3 regions of the Mesorhizobium sp. P2_B5 genome follow, and region 1 is predicted to be linked to each of the others. Evidence: predicted binding sites of a transcription regulator. Region 1 holds the regulator's gene; each other region holds the start of a gene.
The links. The regulator LexA, encoded in region 1, represses DNA repair genes until DNA is damaged. The targets are predictions, from matches to a motif close to TGTTCNNNNTGTGTTCNG.
Positions count from the first base shown of each region.

Region 2: AC1D1N_RS03425 (ImuA family protein) is a predicted target of LexA. The motif match lies at 3,524-3,541, and genes of this name have one in related genera.
Region 3: dinB (DNA polymerase IV) is a predicted target of LexA. The motif match lies at 3,239-3,256, and genes of this name have one in related genera.

Region 1 is NZ_JBFUDJ010000003.1:219,851-226,222, reverse strand. It holds gene AC1D1N_RS13760 (ComEC/Rec2 family competence protein) at 1-2,292, shown strand, start outside; gene lexA (transcriptional repressor LexA) at 2,299-3,051, opposite strand; gene AC1D1N_RS13750 (molybdopterin molybdotransferase MoeA) at 3,169-4,374, opposite strand; gene moaC (cyclic pyranopterin monophosphate synthase MoaC) at 4,374-4,856, opposite strand; gene trpC (indole-3-glycerol phosphate synthase TrpC) at 4,859-5,671, opposite strand; gene trpD (anthranilate phosphoribosyltransferase) at 5,676-6,372, opposite strand, start outside.
Region 2 is NZ_JBFUDJ010000001.1:663,863-670,234, reverse strand. It holds gene AC1D1N_RS03435 (error-prone DNA polymerase) at 1-1,056, opposite strand, end outside; gene AC1D1N_RS03430 (DUF6504 family protein) at 1,053-2,525, opposite strand; gene AC1D1N_RS03425 (ImuA family protein) at 2,467-3,501, opposite strand; gene AC1D1N_RS03420 (metallopeptidase family protein) at 3,680-4,102, shown strand; gene AC1D1N_RS03415 (DUF1737 domain-containing protein) at 4,384-4,590, opposite strand; gene AC1D1N_RS03410 (HpcH/HpaI aldolase/citrate lyase family protein) at 4,653-5,528, opposite strand; gene AC1D1N_RS03405 (DUF4153 domain-containing protein) at 5,913-6,372, shown strand, end outside.
Region 3 is NZ_JBFUDJ010000006.1:320,219-326,590, forward strand. It holds gene AC1D1N_RS21560 (response regulator) at 1-84, opposite strand, end outside; gene AC1D1N_RS21565 (sensor histidine kinase) at 81-1,385, opposite strand; gene AC1D1N_RS21570 (excalibur calcium-binding domain-containing protein) at 1,666-1,935, shown strand; gene dinB (DNA polymerase IV) at 1,939-3,180, opposite strand; gene AC1D1N_RS21580 (hypothetical protein) at 3,316-3,645, shown strand; gene AC1D1N_RS21585 (hypothetical protein) at 4,125-4,892, shown strand; gene AC1D1N_RS21590 (heme-copper oxidase family protein) at 5,085-5,492, shown strand; gene AC1D1N_RS21595 (hypothetical protein) at 5,769-5,990, shown strand; gene AC1D1N_RS21600 (hypothetical protein) at 6,127-6,276, opposite strand.

The sequences.
Region 1 (6,372 bases):
CCGGATGACACTGCGTCGGTGCCGGTCGCCGTGCCCGGATCCGCCATCCGTTTGCGTAGGCTGCTGCGCCGTTCGACATGGCCAGCAATCCGTCGCAGCGTTGCCGTGGCTGCCGGCACCGAACTCGACCGCGGCGTCGCTTTCCTGCTGGTGCCGGTTTTCCTGGCGGCCGGCGTCATCATTTATTTCTCGCTGGCCAGCGAGCCGGGCTTTGCCCAACCAATCGCGATTGTGCTGCTCATGGCCTGTTGCGCAGCCGTCGCGCGGTCCTGGCCGAAGACGCATCTGCTCTGCGTGGCCGCGATGCTGTGCGCGCTTGGGGTGGTCGCCGCCAAGGTCGAGACCTGGCGCGCCGGAACGCAAATGCTGGGCTCCGAGATCCAGACACGGCTGACCGGACGCGTCGTCAGCCTTGAGGAGATGGAAAACGGCCGCGTCAGGCTGACGCTCGACATTGTTTCCACCGCTCACCCAAAGCTGCACTACGCGCCGGAGCGGGTCAGGCTCTCGGCGCGTGGGATTCCGGCCGATATGACCGCCGGCTCCCTCATCACCGGCTATGCCAGACTGTTGCCGCCGACGGGTCCGGTGCGACCGGAGAGCTACGATTTCTCCTTCGACAGCTATTTCGCCGGGATCGGCGGCAGCGGCTTCTTTCTCGGCAATCCGAAAACCATTGCTTCGCAGGGCCCGCCGCCGCTGACCGCACGGCTCTCTTCGGCAATCGAGAATGCGCGCGAAAACATTGCCGACCATATCAGGGGCAAGATCGGCGGCGCCGAAGGCGAGATTGCCGCGGCGCTCATTGTCGGCGTTCGCGCCGGCATTCCGGACGAGGTCAACGAGGCTATGCGGCGCACTGGCATCTACCACATCATCTCCATTTCCGGCCTGCACATGGCGCTGGTCGCCGGCACCATCATGGCATTGTTGCGCGGCGCCTTCGCGCTGTTTCCCGATTTCTCCTCGCGCCGGCCTGTCAAGAAATATGCCGCCGCCGCGGCGCTTGTTTCCATCGCCGCCTATCTCGTCATTTCAGGCATCGTGGTTGCCGCCGAGCGCAGCTTCATTATGCTGGCGGTCATGCTTGTCGCGGTGCTGTTTGATCGCGCAGCGCTGACCATGCGCAATCTGGCGATCTCGGCCATCGCCGTCATCCTGGTGTCGCCGCATGAGGTTGTCGGCCCGAGTTTCCAGATGTCGTTTGCCGCCACCGCCGCCCTTGTCGGCGCCTATGCCGGCTGGGCCGACTACCGCGCCGACAAGGTGAGAACGCCGCCCGCAAGGCGCTCGTTCGTCGGCTTTCTGTCGCGAAAATTCCTGCTGGCCATGGGCGGCCTCGCCATGACATCGATCATCGCGGGCAGCGCCACTTTGCTGTTTGCCATCTGGCATTTTCAGCGCGTGTCGCCACTCAGCCTGCTCGCAAATCTGGCCGTGATGCCGATTGTGTCGTTGATCGTCATGCCCTTCGCCGTGCTCAGCGCGCTGGCCATGCCGTTCGGCGCCGATGGACCGTTCCTTTATTTGATGGGCAAGGGCCTGGCGGCGATGATCGCCATCTGCGCCTGGATTTCCGAACGTTCGCCGGTCGATGCCGTCGGCCTGATCTCTATCCGCTCGGTGCTGCTGGTGGCGGTCGCGCTCGTCATCGCCACCATGGCCACCACCTGGCTGAGGCTGGCGGCCGTGCCTTTTGCGCTGGCCGGCCTGTTGACTGTGCCACAGGTGCGCACGCCCGATGTGCTCATCTCCGAGGATGCGCACCTGGTGGCCGTGCCGATCGGAGGCGGCGAGCTCGCCCTCAATCGCGAACGCTCCAACGAATTCACCACAGACAACTGGAAACGCGCGCTGAGGGCCGAAACCATAATCCCGCCTGAGATTTTCGAGGCAACGGACACGCGGTTCGATCTAGACCCGCTCGACCTGCCGCCAGGCTCGCCTTTCTATTGCACAGGCAATCTCTGCATTGCCCGGCACCTGACCGGAGCCATCATCGCGCTGGCAAAAGACCGCAACACAGCGCGGCCAGCCTGCGCTTTCGCGAGCCTGATCGTCATCGACGACGCCACTGCCTACAATCCGTGCCGCGACCCGCTGGTGCTGGTCGTGACCAAGAAGCAACTTGCCCGCGATGGCAGTGCCGCCGTCTTCTTCGACCCACAATCGGCCGCGACAGCGCCAATGATCCGTTTCGCCGTCGACAAACCCTATCGTCCCTGGCACGAGCAACGCCGCTTCTCACGCGAAGCACGCGGTCTGCCGCCTTACCAGCAGCGCGAAAAGTAAGCCGCCTCAGTAGCGCCGGATCAGGCCGACCAGCTTGCCCTGCACCTTGACCCTGTCCGGCCCGAAGATGCGGGTTTCGTAGGCCGGGTTGGCGGCTTCCAGCGCGATCGAGGCGCCCTTGCGGCGGAAGCGCTTCAACGTCGCTTCCTCTTCATCGACCAGCGCCACCACGATCTCGCCAGGGCTCGCCGTATCGGCATTGCGGATGATGACCGTGTCGCCGTCGAAAATGCCGGCCTCAATCATCGAGTCACCCTTGACCTCAAGTGCGTAGTGTTCGCCGCCCATGATCATGTCCGGCGGCACCGAGATCGAATGCGTCTGGTGCTGGATGGCGTCGATCGGCACACCGGCGGCGATGCGGCCCATCACCGGGATCGACACCGCAGAAACGGCGTCGTCATTGCCGGCCGACATCGAACGAGACGAGGAGGCCGGCTTGATCTGGCGGCCGAGACCGCCTTGCCCCTGACCGCCTTGACCGAGGCTGCCCTGGATGATGCTCGGCGAGAACTTCTTCGCCGCATTGAGGCCGGGTGCGATCGAGTCGGGCAGCCGCAGCACTTCCAGTGCACGCGCCCTGTTCGGCAGCCGGCGAATGAAGCCGCGCTCCTCAAGCGCCGTGATCAGGCGGTGAATGCCGGACTTGGACGCGAGGTCGAGCGCCTCCTTCATCTCGTCGAAAGACGGCGGGATTCCGCTCTCCTTCAGGCGTTCATGGATGAACATCAGAAGTTCATGTTGTTTGCGCGTCAGCATCGCGGCTCCCACGGGTTCTGAAACCAGAATCGGAAAAAACAAACCCAGAACAAACACTATCTGTTCCAGTTGTGTTCCGCAACCTTTTAAAGTTTAATGAATGTGTTGACGTTTTGTTCAGCGTAACATCAGGACGCTGCAGGCGGCACCCGCGGCGGCGGCCGGAGCGAAGGGCTCGCGCACGATCAAGCCGTTTGCGTCGGCCAGCATTCTCAGCATCGAGGAATCCTGGATGCCGAACGGCGTCGCCACCCGTGCGCCGGTTTCTTCGCTCACCACGGCGCGCACATAGTCTTGCCTCAGATCATTGGCCGGCATCGCGGCGCCAAGCTGCGCCGGGCGGATGTCCTGCCGGTACGTGCGGCCGCCGAGCTGCGCCAAAAGCGGCTTCAAAAACAGCTGCGAACAGACCAGGCTCGCCACGGGATTACCGGGCAGGCCGATGCACCTGATGTCGCCGAGACGCCCGAACATCAGCGGCTTGCCCGGGCGCATTGCGAGCTTCCAGAAATCGAGCTTCATGCCTTCGCCGGTCAGCACGTCATGCACGAGGTCGTGGTCGCCGACCGAAGCGCCGCCGAGCGTGACGATGACGTCCGCCTTTGCCGCGACAGCCTTTTTCACCAGTGCTGCGATCGCTTCCTTGCGGTCGGCCGCGATACCGAGATCGAGCGCGCGCGCGCCGACCGACTGCGCGGCTGCCGCGACGCCATAGGCGTTGGACGAGATGATCTGGTCGGGGCCAAGCGCACTGCCCGGCGGCAGCAACTCGTCGCCGGTTGCGATGATGGCCACCAGCGGCCGTTGCACCACGTTCAGGGTCGGGTGATTGGCCGATGCCGCCAGCGAGAGTGCTGCCGGATCGAGCTCGCGGCCTTTTTCCAGCAGGACGTCGCCTTGTGCAAAATCCAGACCACGGCGGCGGATGTTACGGTCTTTTGCGGTCGGCTCGGTGACCTCGATATGGCCATTGCCAAGGTCGCGGACATTCTCCTGGATGACGATGGTGTCGACGCCTTCAGGCAGCGGCGCGCCCGTGAAGATGCGCACGGCCTCAGCCTTGCCGACCGTGCCGTCAAAGCCGCGTCCTGCGGGCGCCATGCCGATCACCGAAAGCCGCGCCGGGGCGGATGCCACATCCTGTGCCCGCGCGGCATAGCCGTCCATGGCGGACGCGTTGAAGGGCGGCTGGGTGCGCAGCGCCACGACAGGTTCCGCCAGCACCCGGCCGGCCGCATCCGCCAGGGCGATGCTTTCACCCGGCAGCGCCGCAGCGCCTTCCAGCAGGCGCTCCAGCGCCTCGGCCACCGGAACCAGCGCCATCAGGCGCCCGCCTTGTAGTCGCCGGACTTGCCGCCGGTCTTCTCCACCAGCCTTATGCCGGAAATCACCATGGCGCGATCGGCCGCCTTGGCCATGTCGTAGATAGTCAGGCATGCCACCGAGGCCGCGGTCAGCGCTTCCATTTCGACCCCGGTCTTGCCGGTGACGCGGGCGAGCGCGGTGACCCTGAGGCCGGGCAGCGCCGCGTCCGGCTCGATGTCGACCGACACCTTGGTCAACAGCAGAGGATGGCAGAGCGGGATCAGCTCATGCGTCTTCTTGGCTGCCATGATGCCGGCGATGCGCGCTGTGCCCAGCACGTCGCCCTTCTTGGCGTCGCCGTCGAGGATCATCTTCAGGGTTTCAGGCCGCATCGAGACAAAGCCCTCGGCGACTGCCGTGCGCGTCGTCTCCGCCTTGTCGCCGACATCGACCATGTTGGCCTCGCCCTTGGCGCCGAGATGGGTGAGGGCCGCTGGCATCCTCAGACGGCCTCTGCCGGCGTCTTGCCCGTCAGAAGCAGGCGCGTTGCCGCCGCCACATCCTGTTGCCGCATCAGGCTCTCGCCGACAAGGAAGGTTTCGATGGCGGCCTTTTGCATCCTGAGGCAGTCGTCGTGGGTGAAAATGCCGCTCTCGCTGACCAGCAAGCGGCCGCCCGGCACCATGGATGCCAGCCGCTCGGAGGTTTCAAGACTGGTCTCGAACGTCCTCAGATTGCGGTTGTTGATGCCGATCAGCCGCGACGACAGTTTTAGCGCGCGCTCGGTCTCGGCTTCGTCATGCACCTCGATCAGCGCATCCATCCCGAGCTCGAATGCGGTCGCTTCCAATTCGCTCGCCAAGGCATCGTCGACGCTGGCCATGATGATCAGGATGGCGTCGGCGCCCCAGGCGCGCGCCTCGTAGACCTGGTAGGGATCGAACAGGAAATCCTTGCGCAGCGCGGGCAGCGACACCGCCTTGCGGGCGTTTGTTAGAAATTCCGGCGCGCCCTGGAAGGACGGCGCATCGGTCAGCACCGAAAGACAGGCGGCGCCGCCTTTTTCATAGGCCTGCGCCAGCGTCGGTGGGTCGAAATCGGCACGGATCAACCCTTTGGAAGGGCTCGCCTTCTTGATCTCGGCTATCAGGGCAAAGTTGCCCGATCTGCGCTTCGCCTCGAGCGCCGCGAGAAAGCCGCGCGGCGCGGCGGCATCCTTCGCCCGTGCCTTGATCTCGGCCAGCGGTATCAGCGCCTTTGCCGCCGCGATCTCGTCGCGCTTGTAGGCCTCGATCTTGCGCAGAATGTCAGCCACGGCCCTATCCGTTCGAAATCTCGACCAGCCTGTCGAGCACGCCTAGCGCCCGGCCGCTGTCGATGGCTTGTGCCGCCGCCGCCATGCCGTCGGCAAGCGTTGTTGCCTTGCCCGCCACCACCATGCCGGCGCCGGCATTCATCAGCACCGTGTCGCGATAGGCGCCGGCAGCGCCGCCCAGCATGTCGCGCAAAGCCTGGGCATTGTAGGCGGCGTCTCCGCCGCGCAACTCGTCCTTGGTGTGGCGCTGCAAACCGACTGCTTCCGGGGTCAGCGTAAAGTGGCGGATCTCGCCACCGGCCAGTTCGGCAACCTGCGTTTCGCCGGTGGTGGTGATCTCGTCATAGCCGTCGCCATGGACGACCCAGGCATGCTCTGTACCCAGCGCCTTCAATGTCTCGGCCACCGGCACGATCCATTCCGGCAAGAACACGCCGACCATCTGGCGGCTTACGCCGGCCGGATTGGACAGCGGTCCGAGCAGGTTGAAGATGGTGCGGGTGCCGAGCTCGACGCGCGTTGGGCCGACATGCTTCATTGCCGGATGATGCGCCGGCGCGAACATGAAGCCGACGCCCGCCTCATGGATGCAGCGGCCGATCGTCTCCGGCGGGATATCGATCTTGACGCCGAGCGCAACCAGCACGTCGGCGGCGCCCGTCAGCGACGACAGGCCGCGATTGCCATGCTTTGCCACCGGC
Region 2 (6,372 bases), on a different contig from region 1:
GACGATCGAATTGGCGGCCGAGCCTCTGCCCTGGCACAGAATGCCCTCGTTGCGGGCGAACTGGACAATGTCGTAAACGGTGAGGAAATAGCGCGCATAGTTCAGGCGCTCGATCAGAGCGAGCTCTTCGCCGATGCGCTGCGAGACGGAAGCGGGGACGCCCGCCGGATAGCGCGTGGCGGCCCCCTCCCTGGCCAGACGCTCGAGCTCGGCCTGCGGCCCGAGGCCCGATTGCGTCGGCTCGTCGGGATAATTGTACTGGAGATCGCCAAGCGAGAAGGTCAGCTCGCCGGCAAAGCGCAGCGTCTCGGCCAGCGCCTGCGGATGGCGGCGAAAGAGGCGGGCCATTTCCAGCGGCGGCTTTAGATGGCGCTCGGCATTGGCCGTCAGTTCCAGCCCGACCTCGGCGACCGGCACATTGAGGCGGATGGCGGTAAGCACATCCTGCAGCGAGCGCCGCTCGGCGCTGTGGTAGAGCACATCGTTGGTCGCCATCAGCGGCACGCTGGCGGCTTCCGCCATGGCGGAAGCCTGCTCGATGCGGAAGCGGTCATTGCCGCGATAATCCGGCGCCACGCCTAGCCGCAGGTTGGCGCCAAAACGATCCTTCAGCTGGCGGATCAATGCCAGGGGATCGTCGGCATTCGTCGAGAGATCCGGCATCACCGCCAGCGACAGAAGATCGCCCCATTCGAGCAGGTCGCCGCGCTGGAGAAGGGTCGCGCCCTTCTCGTTCTCGTCGCGCAGATTGGCCTGCGTCAGCATGCGGCAGAGATGGCCCCAGCCCTTGCGGTTCTGCGGATAGGCGAGAATGTCCGGAGTGCCGTCGCCGAACACCAGCCGGCAGCCGGGGTGGTAGGCGAGCTTCTCGACCTTGGCCTGCTGCCAGGCGCGCACGACGCCGGCGACGGTGTTGCGATCTGCCAGCCCGATCGAGGAGAAGCCGAGGAATTTGGCCGCCACCACCAGTTCCTCCGGCTTGGAGGCGCCGCGCAGGAAGGAGAAATTCGACTGGATGCCGAATTCGGCATAGGGAATGACGGTCAGCGCGTTCATGCGAAGACCCCATGCATGAACCAGCGCGGCGAAGGCTGGCCGGCGCCGTAGAGCCCCTGGCGGTAGAGCCAGTAACGGCGGCCGTCGCTGTCCTCGATGCGGAAATAGTCGCGCGTCGGCGCGTCCTCCTCACTCTTCTGCCACCATTCCGGCGCGATGCGCTCCGGCCCTTCGGCGTGGGCGACCCGGTAGAGCGCGCGGCGCCAGCGGAAATTCATCGGCGGTCCCTCCGGCATTTCGGTCGCCGGCACCTCGATCGGCTCGGGCGAACGGAACAGCCGGATCGGCCGCTCCGGCGGGAAGATGGTTGTCGGCGGCGCGTCTTTCCGGTCCGATCTTTTCGGCGGCGTGGTCCGTTGCGGCGCCTCCGAGAAGGGGATGGTGGCGACGGCGCGCTCCGGCAGATGGCTCTCGACGGCGACCGCTTTGAGCACAGCATTGTCGCCGAGTCGGGCGCGGATGCGGTCGGCAAACAGCGCGATGTCGGCGCCGTCATCTTGCGCCTCTCCGGTCAAATCGGCCTGCTGCATGTCGAAGGCTGCGGCTGCCAACACGGAAAGCCGCACCAGGTCGAAGCCGTAGCCAGCATCGATGTCCTGCTCGAGCGCGGCCAGCCGCTCGTGGAACAGGCGCTGGATCAGCTTCGGCTCGCGCAGGGGCCGTGACGTGCCGACGGCGATGCGGCTGACGGCGCCGTCGACGCGAAACAAAAGCAGCGCCAGCATCCGGGCGCCTTCGCCGCGGCGCTCGAGGTCGACCTTCAGGGTCACCGCCAGCATTTCCACCAGCCGCTCGATCTCGGCGGTCAACACGACCGGCTCGGCGAGGTGGCGCTCGACCGAAAGCGGCGCTACCGGCAGGCGCGGCGACACCGCCTCGTCGAGGCGGCCGAGCGCCTGGTCTAGCCGCAACAGCAAGGTAGAGCCGAAGCGACGGGCAAGCGGTGCGCGCGGTGCGGCCATGACTGCGCCCGCGGTGCGCAGGCCCACACTTTCCAGGCTGGCGCGGATATCGGCTTCGATGCGTAGCGCGGCCAGCGGCAAAGGGGCAAGCAGCGCTTCCTCCTCGCCTGAGGGAACGATGCGGTCGCCGCAAAAGCGCGCTGCCGCCCAGGCAGCACCCGGCGTCGCGGCAAGCCCGGCGCGAACATCGAAACCCTGCTGGAAAAAGCGCGCAAGAATGTCATCCAGCATGGCGCGCTCGCCGCCGAACAGATGCGTGCAACCGGTGACGTCGAGATAAAGCCCATCGGCGCCGTCCAGCGCCACCAGCGGCGTGTAGCGGTCGCACCAGTCGGCAAGACCTTCGAGCAGCCTTCGGTCGGCTTCTGGGTCGGCCTCGACGATGTCGATCGAGGGATGCATGGCGCGCGCGTCGGCAATGCCCATGCCGCGCTTCAGGTGCAGCGCCTCAGCCCGCTCGTCGAGGGCCGATATGCGCTGGGCGCTGCGGTCGCGATGGCTGATCACCAGAGGCAAATGATCCGACGGCCGGGAACGCCACGACCGTCCCAGACGCTGGCGCAGGATCCGCTCCGCCCCGAGATGCGGAAACCACAGCGACAGAATTCTCTGGCCGTTCTTCCCGTCTTTCTTCGAAACTGTGTTCATCGGGGTTCCACTCCAGTGTGAATTGTCCGGGCAGAGCGCTACGGCTCTTGCCGATGCTGACGGTGAAGGCGGGGCGGCCGATCGAGCCGGCGAGCGGCCCTGCGATGGTCCGGCGGCTTGCAGCCGCTGCGGCCGACACGATGAGGCGTACGGGTGCCGCCGTCGGTTCGGCCTCGCCGGCCTGGCGCAGCAGAAACACCGGCCGGCCGGCGCTTTGCGCGCGGGCGTGCAGCCGGCGCGTTGCGGTGAGGTCGAGCCGCTGCGGGCTGCCGCGGATTTCGAGGATGATGGCGGCCAGCGCGGTCATCTTCGCGGCTTCCTCGGCCACCCACAGCGCATCGGTGAGTTTCGCCGCCTCGGAAAACAGCAATTGCTCCGGCGCGATGCCGAACATGCCCTGCAATCCCCTGGCATAGGGAAAGCCGGCCTCGCGAAAAATCTCCGACGTGCCAATCCACAGCACGGGCAATCTCTGCCCCCTGAGGATCAGGCTGACCAGCGACAGCACAAAGCCGGCGACCGCCCCGGCATTGCGGGTCTCGAGGCCATGGATCTCGGTGAGGGCGGCTTTCGGCAGGCCGCCGCTGAGTGTGGCATCGAGGCGTTCAACGCCGGTGGGCAGGAAGGCATCCGGTGACGCCACGGCAAGGCCGCGCCGGATGATGGTGATGTCCGGTGCGATATCGGATTCTGGCCCGCCGGCATCGCCGTCAGCACGCGCGCGAGGCCGCTCGCCAGCCGGCGCGGCCAGGCGCTCGGGCAGCGTTCCCTCGATCTTCGCGATCTGGCGGCGCAGGGCAAAAACAGTCTCCCGCGCCACGGCTGATGTCGCCATGACGGTCAGTTTCTCTCACAATTGTTCCTGTTATGTTCCTATAGATTCCAGAGGGTGCCCCAAGAGTCAAGCGGAGTCAGAAGGAATTTATTCCTCTATAGCCATTGACGTCATGAAATTGCCGCTTCATTGCCGAGTCCGGTGCGAAAGCCTATATGCCGGGATCAAAGGACAACGCATGGCCCGCATCTACAAGACCCGCACCTGGCACGACGAACTCTCGCCCTCGATCGAGGAAATGGAGTTTCTGGCGCTGGAGGCGTACGCGCATCTGCCGGACGATTTTCGCAAGCTGACCGGCGAGATCGTCATCGTGATCGCCGAGTTCCCGACCGACGAGATCATGGACGATCTGTCGCTGGAGACGCCGTTCGACCTGCTTGGCCTGTTCGAGGGCCGCGGCATTGCCGAGCGTTGGAATCCGCAGACCGGCGAAGGCCCGAACCGCATCACCCTCTACCGCCGCGCCATCCTCGACTACTGGGCCGAGAACGAAGAGACGCTGGGCGACATCGTCACCCACGTGCTGATCCACGAGATCGGCCACCATTTCGGCCTGTCGGACGATGATATGGAGAAGATTGAAGAGGCGGCGGAGTAGCCCCAACGTTTCGTCATCCCAGGGCGAAGCAGGAGCGAAGCTCCGTCGCGAAAACCCTGGGATCCATGCCGTGACTGTGGTGCAGTGCTCCGGCGACGCAAGAAATCGAGCGCATCGCCGGTCATGGTTTCAGCAGCGAGCGTCGGTGCGCGCACAAGCGGGATTCTCATCCGTCGCACTTTACGACCAGCGTCGCGGCATGGATCCCAGGGTCTGCGCCGCGTCGCTTCGCTCCTTGCTTCGCCCTAAGATGACGAAGACACGCGAGGGTTCGGTCTTCCCTACCAGTCGCTCAGCTTCGTATCCGGCCCGTATTCCTGGCCATCAATATCCTTCACCACCGACTGGCCGCAGCGCATCGATTTGGTTTTCTTGTCGTAGGCGTAGGTCGGCGAGCCGTAGAGGTGCCAGCCCTTGTTCAGCGCCGCGGTCACCTTGTGGCAAAAGGTGGAATCGTCGGGGGCAGATAAAAAGCGGTAGAGTCTCATGGTTCAAGTCCTGTCGTGAGTGTCTTGTCGAGGCGTGATCTTTTCAAAGCCGGCTTAGGCAATCATGCGCCGATGGCGGCGGCCTTCGCCAGCAGTTTTTCGGCCTGTGCCAGATGCAGCCGCTCGACCATCCTGCCGCTCAGCGCAATCACGCCCTTGCCGGCATTTTCCGGCAAGGCGAAGGCATCTTTCACCGCGCGCGCCTCGGCCAGGGCATCTGGCGCCGGTGCAAAGGCGCGGTTGGCGGCTTCGATCTGGGCCGGGTGGATCAGCGTCTTGCCGTCGAACCCCATGGCGGCGGCTTCCGTGCACTCGCGCGCAAAAGCATCGAGGTCGCGAAAATCGTTGGAGACGCCGTCCAGCATGTCGATGCCGCCGGCGCGGGCAGCCAGCACCATTTGCATCAGCCATGGTACGAGGTAGCGCCGGTCGGGCGTGGCCAGAATGCCGGTCTCCTTGACCAGATCGTTCGTTCCGGCAACGAAACAATTGAGGCGCGAGGCCGGGTCGCGGCCGAGTTCGGCAATGGCGCCGATGTTGAGCATGGCCTTGGGCGTCTCGATCATCGCCCAGAGTTTGACGCTATCGGGGGCAAAATTGTCGTCGAGCACGTCGCCGACTTCGAGGATGTCGCGCGGCGTGGCGACCTTGGACAGCAAGATGCCGTCGGGCTCGAATTGCGCCGCGGCCAGCAAATCGTCGTTGCCCCATTCGCTGGACAGCGCGTTGACGCGCACGATCATCTCGCAGCGCCGCTTCGGCCGGCTGGCGAAAATAGCCGTCAGTTTTTCACGCGCCGCGACCTTGTCGGCGGGAGCAACGGCGTCTTCGAGGTCGATAATCACGGCATCGCAGGTAAGCGTCGCGATCTTGGCCAGCGCCTTGTCGTTGGAGGCGGGGACGTAGAGTACAGAGCGGCGCGGGCGGTAGGGTTCCATGCTCGATCTATGCCGGCTACAGGCGGGTGAGGCAAGGGTGCGGCTGGTGATTGCCCGAAGTCGGCGCTGCCCCTCATCCCCCTGCCGGGACCTTCTCCCCGTGAACGGGGAGAAGGGGGCTGGTTCCTGCACGAAAACTGCACGGGTCTGCGGAAAACCTCCTCCGCTGCGCCCTGCCGTATCCATGCGCAGCCACCACAAGGGCGGCATGCAACAGCGAAACGTCAACCATTGGTCCCTGCCTTACCGACTGCGCAGCGAAAGCTGGTGGCTGGTCGATCCGCCGCGGCCGGAGACCCGCCATCGCCCGGAGGCAAGCCTGCTCCCCTTTATACCCAAGCATCCGCCCGTCGGCCGGATCCAGCCCACCAGGAAAGTCCGCGCATGACATCGTTCGTCAGCTTTTGCAGCCGCTTCGGCATTGCCGTCCTGCTCGTCGCGCTGGCGGATTTTCTCTTTTACGCCCAGCCTGCCGGCATTACCGTCCTTTTGTTCGCCATCGTGACTGCCGGCGCGGTTGTCGCCGTGCATCCCGCTGCCCTCAATTCCCCAATGCCGTGGCTCAAGCCGGCCTGCCTGTTGGTCGCGCTGCTGCCGCTGGCTGAAAATGTCAGCGCGCTGTCGGTCTCGGTCGCGCTCGTGGCCATGGTGGTGTTTGCATTGTCGCTGGCCGGGCGGTTGCAACACCGCATCGCCCGCATTGCCGGCCAGATCGCGCTGTTCCTGCTGGCGGTGCCACTGCGGTTCATCCGGGATTTCATCCGCTGGCGCAAGACGGCGCGTCGCTTCGGCCGGCGCCGGATCCGGTTCGCGTCCATCGCGGTCTGGGTGATGCCGCTGACGC
Region 3 (6,372 bases), on a different contig from region 1:
GCCGATCTCGCCGAGGCTGCGCGCTACGCCCTCGCGAAACAACGGATGGTCGTCGACAATGGCAATGCGGATGGCTTGGGTCACGATTGCTCCTCAATGGACAATGTTATCACCAGTCGTGTGCCTTGTGGGCCAGATACAGTTTCAAACTGGCCGCCGATGCTCTCGATACGCTCCCTGAGACCGGCAAGCCCAAGGCCCTCGCTTCTTGCCGGGTCGAATCCGGGACCGCCGTCGAGGACCTCGACGAACAGCTTGCCGCCTTTCATTGCCGCTTTCACCGCCTGATCCCTGCCTTTCCCGTGACGATAGGCGTTGTTCAAGCCTTCCTGGACAAAACGATAGATGCTGATCTTCTCGGAAGGGCCGGGTTCGCGCAAGCGCTTTGGCAGCGTCAGCGAAACCGAGGTTCCGGTCCGCCGTTGGTGTTCGGCGACCACCAGCCGCAATATGTCGAGCACCGCCGCCGTCTCGATCTGCGGCAGGACGAGACCGTTGCAGATGCCGCGTATCTCGCGGATCGCTTCATCAAGCGTTTTGTGGATGTTGGCGATCTCGGCTTCGCGCAGCGCGGTGGGGGCGCCGGGATCAAGCAAGATCGGGCTGTCCATCCTGAGTGCCGCCAGCGCCACGAGCTGGGCCGGCCCGTCGTGAAGATCGGCGCCGATGCGCCTGAGATAGCGTTCGTTGAGCGCGGTGGCGCGGCGCGAGGCGTGCTGCACGCGCTGGCGCAGCGATGAATTCTGTGACAGCAGCGCCCGCAATTCGGCGATCTTGGCCTCGAGTGCCGCCCGCTGGGTTTGGATAGTACGGCTGCCGCGAAAGACGATGCCCGACAAAAGCGCCAATGCCGCCGCCGTTGCGCCGGCCACAACCAGCCAGCTTTGCCATAGGGCGACGTTCAGCGTCGACTCGAAGCCGTCGGCAACCTCGTAGAACTCCGAAACGGCGACGACTTCGCCCGACCAGGGTTCGCGTACCGGATTGTAGATTTCCAGCAGCGGCCCAGCTTCAGTCTTTTTCTCGTATCGGCTCTCGGCATCGTCGTCGAGGTCGTTGTACTCGGCCACGACATTGCCGCTGAAGGCGGCGACCAGGTTGGCGTTGGGCTCGAACACCTTGCCGATCAGCGTCGTATCCTTGGCGTAGAGGATCGTGCCGTCGCGCCGCCACAGCTTGAACGACGCTAGCCGCTTGCCGAGTGCACCCTGGTCGAGCGTCTCGTCGAGCGCCCGCTTGACGGTATCGTCGAGCTCGCGGCTTTTGCGCATGTCTGGCAATAGCGGTGCGATGACGCTGTCGACATAGAGCGCCGTGGTCGCGGCGGAATTGCGCATGACGCCTTGCCGAATTTGCGAGGTCACCCACAGGCCGACCACCAGCATCACCACCAGCAGCCCGATACCGCCGGCAATGAGGAACTGCAGGGCCAGCGACAGTCTGCCCCAACGCTGCAAGAACTCTCCCAGGAAAACCCCAAGCAATCGCACGTCCTGCCTTTCTCGACCCAAGCCTGTTATAGAGGCAGTGCAGCGTTTGCGACATTGCCTGTGCAACTTTTTGCGCCAAGGAAAGGTTTGGCTGCCAAGGATGATGCTCCTGCCGTTCCTGCGTTGGCCAATGCGTCGCCCCCACGGCAGGTCGGGCAGGTTGAGATGGCTGGCCATGCTGGTCCCATTCATCCTGTTGTTCGGCTACATCGTTTCCGGCTTCCTGGGCGTTCGGTTCGACTCGCCCTGGGCCGTGCTCAGGCACCTTGCGGCATTTCCGAACTGTAGCGTTGCCCGTGCCGTCGGCCTGGCCCCTGCGCATATGGGAGAACCGGGCTACTGGCCGACGCACGACGCCGACCATGACGGCATAGCTTGCGAGCCCTGGAATGGGAGAAATGCAAGCGGCGTCAAGGTGCATCGCTATTGGCGCACCGGCCGATAGTTTTCACAGCTCCTTTTCCGCCAGTTCGCGGAAGGCGTCGGGGACCGAGCGCCGGGCTTCCAGCGCCACCGCGCCATAGCCGACCGCCTCTCTGCCAAAGCGCTGGCGGATCTTGTCGATGGCACGGTCGGCGCCAAAGCGCGCCAGGCCCTTTTTGCTGCCGGGCCGCTGCTTCTCGTCATCGAGGCCGAGCGGCAGCTCGAGCTGCAGCTCGGCACTTTCTTCCAGCTGCGACACCGAGATCGCCAGCAGCGAGATGGTCTTCTCCCGAGGGTTGGCGGCCAGCACGCCGCGCACCAGTTCCTCGGCGATTTCGGCCAGCATCGCGGTCGCCGAAATCGGCTGATCGAGCGTCACCGAGCGCGTGACCGCGTGCAGATCGGCGAAACGCACCCGCACCGTCACCGTGCGGCCGGGCCGCGATTTTGCCCTGAGCCGGCTGGCGACCCGGTCTGCCAGATGCAGAAGAACAGGTCCGAACACATGGGCCTCGGCCGGCCGCTTGCCGAGCGCCGATTGCGCGCCGGCCGAATGCGCCCGCCGGTGCGTCTCGAGTTTTCGCGGATCTCGGTTCCACGCCAGCGATGCCAGCTTCTCGCCGGCGGCGGGGCCGAGCAGCCGGCGCAACGCGCCGCTGTGGGTCTTGGCCAACTGGCCGATGGTCTCGATGCCGATCTCGGCCAGCCGCGCTTTGGTCGCCGGGCCGACGCCCCACATCAACCCGACCGGCAGGTCGTGCAGGAAGGCGAGCTCCGTTGCCGGATCGACCACCACCAGCCCGTCGGGTTTCGCCACTTGCGAGGCGATCTTGGCCAGGTGCTTTGTGCGCGCCACGCCGATCGAGATCGGCAGGCCAAGCTCGGCCCGTACACGCCGCCGCACCGTGGCGGCGATCTTGGCCGGCGACCCGAACAGATGCGTGCAGCCGGCGACATCGGCAAAGGCCTCGTCGATCGAGATGCGCTCGACCAGCGGCGTGAAATCGTCGAGCACTTTGATCGCGGCGTCGCCCAGCCTCTGGTACTCGCCGAAATTTCCGCCGACAAAGATCAACTGCGGGCAAAGCTCCCGCGCGCGCCGCCCCGGCATCCCGCCGCGGACGCCAAAAACCCTGGCCTCGTAGGATGCGGCCAGCACCACACCGCCGCCGACGGCAATCGGCTTGCCCCTGAGCGACGGGTCGAGCAGCTGCTCGACCGAGGCATAGAAGGCATCGAGATCCGCATGCAGGATGGTGGGTTCCATCCCGGCCGTTCCTTTGGGCGTTGCAGCATTAGCCGCGTCTGTTGCTAGGGTGGTTTTGACGAACAAATAGAGAACAAACAGGGTCCGCTGTCAAGCGAGGCGCTTGCCTCCAGTGAATTCGCTGGAGAACCGGCCGTGATTGATCTGCCTTCCCGCCGGGCGCAGGGAACATTGTCTCTCGCCACGGCGTTCATGGTCTCGTTGGGACACTGTTTCGTGGAGGCTGGTATGGGCCAGTTCGAGATGATCGACCTCGTCAGCGTCGTTGACGCCTGCACGAGCGATCGCGTTGCCGGGCACTGCGTGTCGATGGCCAAGGCGGTTGAAGAATTGCGAGTGCTGACTGGCGATTTCGTGTCGCCGGACGAGGCGGTGGCCAATGCCCTGTCTGCGGTGGCGCTGAGGCGCGGCTGCGCCGTGCTGTTCGACGAACAGCCGGGCGCCGATATCCTGCTGATGCCATAGGCCCAGATGCCGCAAGCGCTTGAAAGGGCCGTCCTTCCCGGGCGGCCCAATCGACCATCGGCGGTGTTCCGAAAGCCTGCGTTCTGGCGCTCAATCGATCCGCCTCAGCGGCTCTACCGGAAGCTCGATCACCACGTTGGTGGCTGCCCGGTGATGTCGTATCTAGCATTCGACGCCTGCTCGATAAGTTACGCCACGACGGTCGCGGTTCCGGTGGCTTCGACCTAAGTATCACAGCCAATAGGGCCTAAGGTCTGATCAGTATAGGGCGTCAGTCGCGCAAAGGGCCGATCTGCTCTCCGATTTTCATATTTATCTTATATTTCAATTAGTTACGAACCAGTCTCCAGCCTTTTGCAGGCCGATTGTCGCGTATCGCAACCACATTTATCTAAAGTTTACTCCATCGAATTAGCAAATTCTCATATGGCGCTGCTATAGCGAGTCGGCGGAGGTGGGCTATCCCCCGAGGAGGTATTATGACATCCCGAAAAACTCTTTTGGCGGCGCTTGCCGCGTTTGCGCTTCTGGCCTCTCCGGCCCTGGCTGGTGCTGGTGGCAACGGTAACGGTGGAGGCCACGGCCATGGTGGTGGCAACGGCGGCGGCAACGGCAATGGCAGCGGCAACGGCAATAGCGGCAGCGGCAAATCCGGCAACAGCGCTTCGCATGGCAAATCGGCATCGGCTCATGCCGGCAAGAAGGCCTCGACTGACGACCAGGCTGTCGATGACGTCGAAGTCGCCGCGACGCCCAAGGAAAAGAACATCCACGCCAAGCTTGGCCGGCTGAACTCGCTGCAACGCAACATCAACGCCTATATGAACTCCAAGAGCAAGAAGTTCGCCGGCGTTCAGGCTTATGTGACGGCGTCGGCAGTTGCCAAGAACGCCCAAGCCGCGGTTGACGAGGCCAATGCGGCGGTGACGGAGGCTCAGGCCGCGGTGGTTGACCAGCAGGCACTATTCGACGCCGCGAATGCCATTACGCCTCCAACGCCCGAGGAGCAGGCGGCCCAGGACGCAACGATGGCGGATCTGGAGGCCGCGGTCACGGATGCTGAAGCGGCGGCTGCCGCGGCGCAGACGGCTGCCGATACGGCTACCGGCAACATCCCATCGCTCGATGACGCACTCGCCGATATGGCCAACAAGCCGGTCGACCCCGAGGTCACCGACTGGGCCAACGGCGTGCTTGCCGACAAGATCGACCAGATGGCCGCCAAGCTGGCTCCGGCAACGCCGTAAGCCGATCGCGGCTGAAACGGCCCAATAGAACGACCATGCCGCCGGGGTTCGCCCCGGCGGCTTTTTGACGGGCCGAGGGAACTGCCGGTCCTAGGGGAAAGGCGTTACTAACCCCAAGTACGGTATGGAAAATCTTCACTCCTAAGTGTAGCCTTCGCAATGCTGGGGTAAACGGCATCGGGGGAGAACGACATGCCTAAGGTTTCAGAACTCTTTTTCAAAACCGCCATCGTGTTCCTCATATTGGGAATTGCGGCCGGCCTGCAGATGGCCATCTCAGGCGATCACAGCGCCTTCCCGGCGCATGCGCATATCAACCTGCTGGGCTGGGTGACGAGCGCCATCTTCGGCGGTTACTACGCGCTCAATCCGCAAAAGGCGGCGCGCCGCATCGCCATGATTCACTACTGGCTCTATACGGTTGGCGTGGTGATCATGCTGCCGGCGCTCTACGTGATGTTGCAGGGAAACCCCGCGATTGAGCCTGTCGTTGCCGGCGGCTCGCTCATCGTCGCCGCTGCCGTTCTGGTCTTCGCTGTCGTGGTGTTCTCGCCAGAAACTGCGCGCTCGGTCTCTGGCGTGCCGTCGCCCTCTCGCTGACCGATCGCGCAACGCGATTGCAGTCCGACCTGCGTCGCTAACGGCGACGCGGGGATGGCGTGGCTTGACGGCCGCAGCCCCTGGTTGCGGCGCCAGTCACCGGTTCTAGACTCCCGGCCCTCCCGTATTATTTCGTGACCATTTTATGCTGGAACCTTCCCTGGTACCGCGCGTTGCCGCGACTGTATTCGTGCTGCCTTATAAATAGGCATCTCTGGGTACAGCTAAGCGAGCAGAGGCAAAACCAAGCATGGGTTGGGGGAGGAGCACGACGCCATGTCGAAAAGAGAAATCGGAACGTCCGCCTCACTGGGCCGACGCGTTGCCGATCTGAAGGCCCGGATGCAAAATGCCAGGATTACCGAATACGAGATGCAGACCTTCCAGAAGGTCGCAGCCATTATGGGGGGTAGCGAAGGCTCCCTACGCCTCGACGCCGACGACCTGATCGCTGCGTCCTTCCTCACCGAAGCGCTGGGCGATTCCGCGTCGAACTGAAGGCCGCTCGCGCGCCCGTCGGCCTCAAGCGCCGACGGGTTGCCCGGCGCCGGCCGCCGTCGGTGCCGGAGCGTGCACGCAGCACACGCTCAGCGTCGGGCGATTGCCTGCGCGCTGAAGAGGTCGGGGAGCGATCTCAATGGCGCTTGAAATACTGGACTTCGCGTTCGTGTTTTTCGGCCGCCTCGCGGCTGTCGAAGGTGCCGAGGTTGCGTCGTCGTCCAGTCTTTTCATCGACCTTGCGCGAATAGAGGCGGTATTTCCCTGATTTGAGTTTTCTGATCATCGGTCTCTCCCTGATCACCAGAGCGCCGCTGAAGCCAAACCGCCAGGGCGCACCTGGCGTGCCGAACGAAGGGCCCGGCCGCAGCCGGACCCTTCG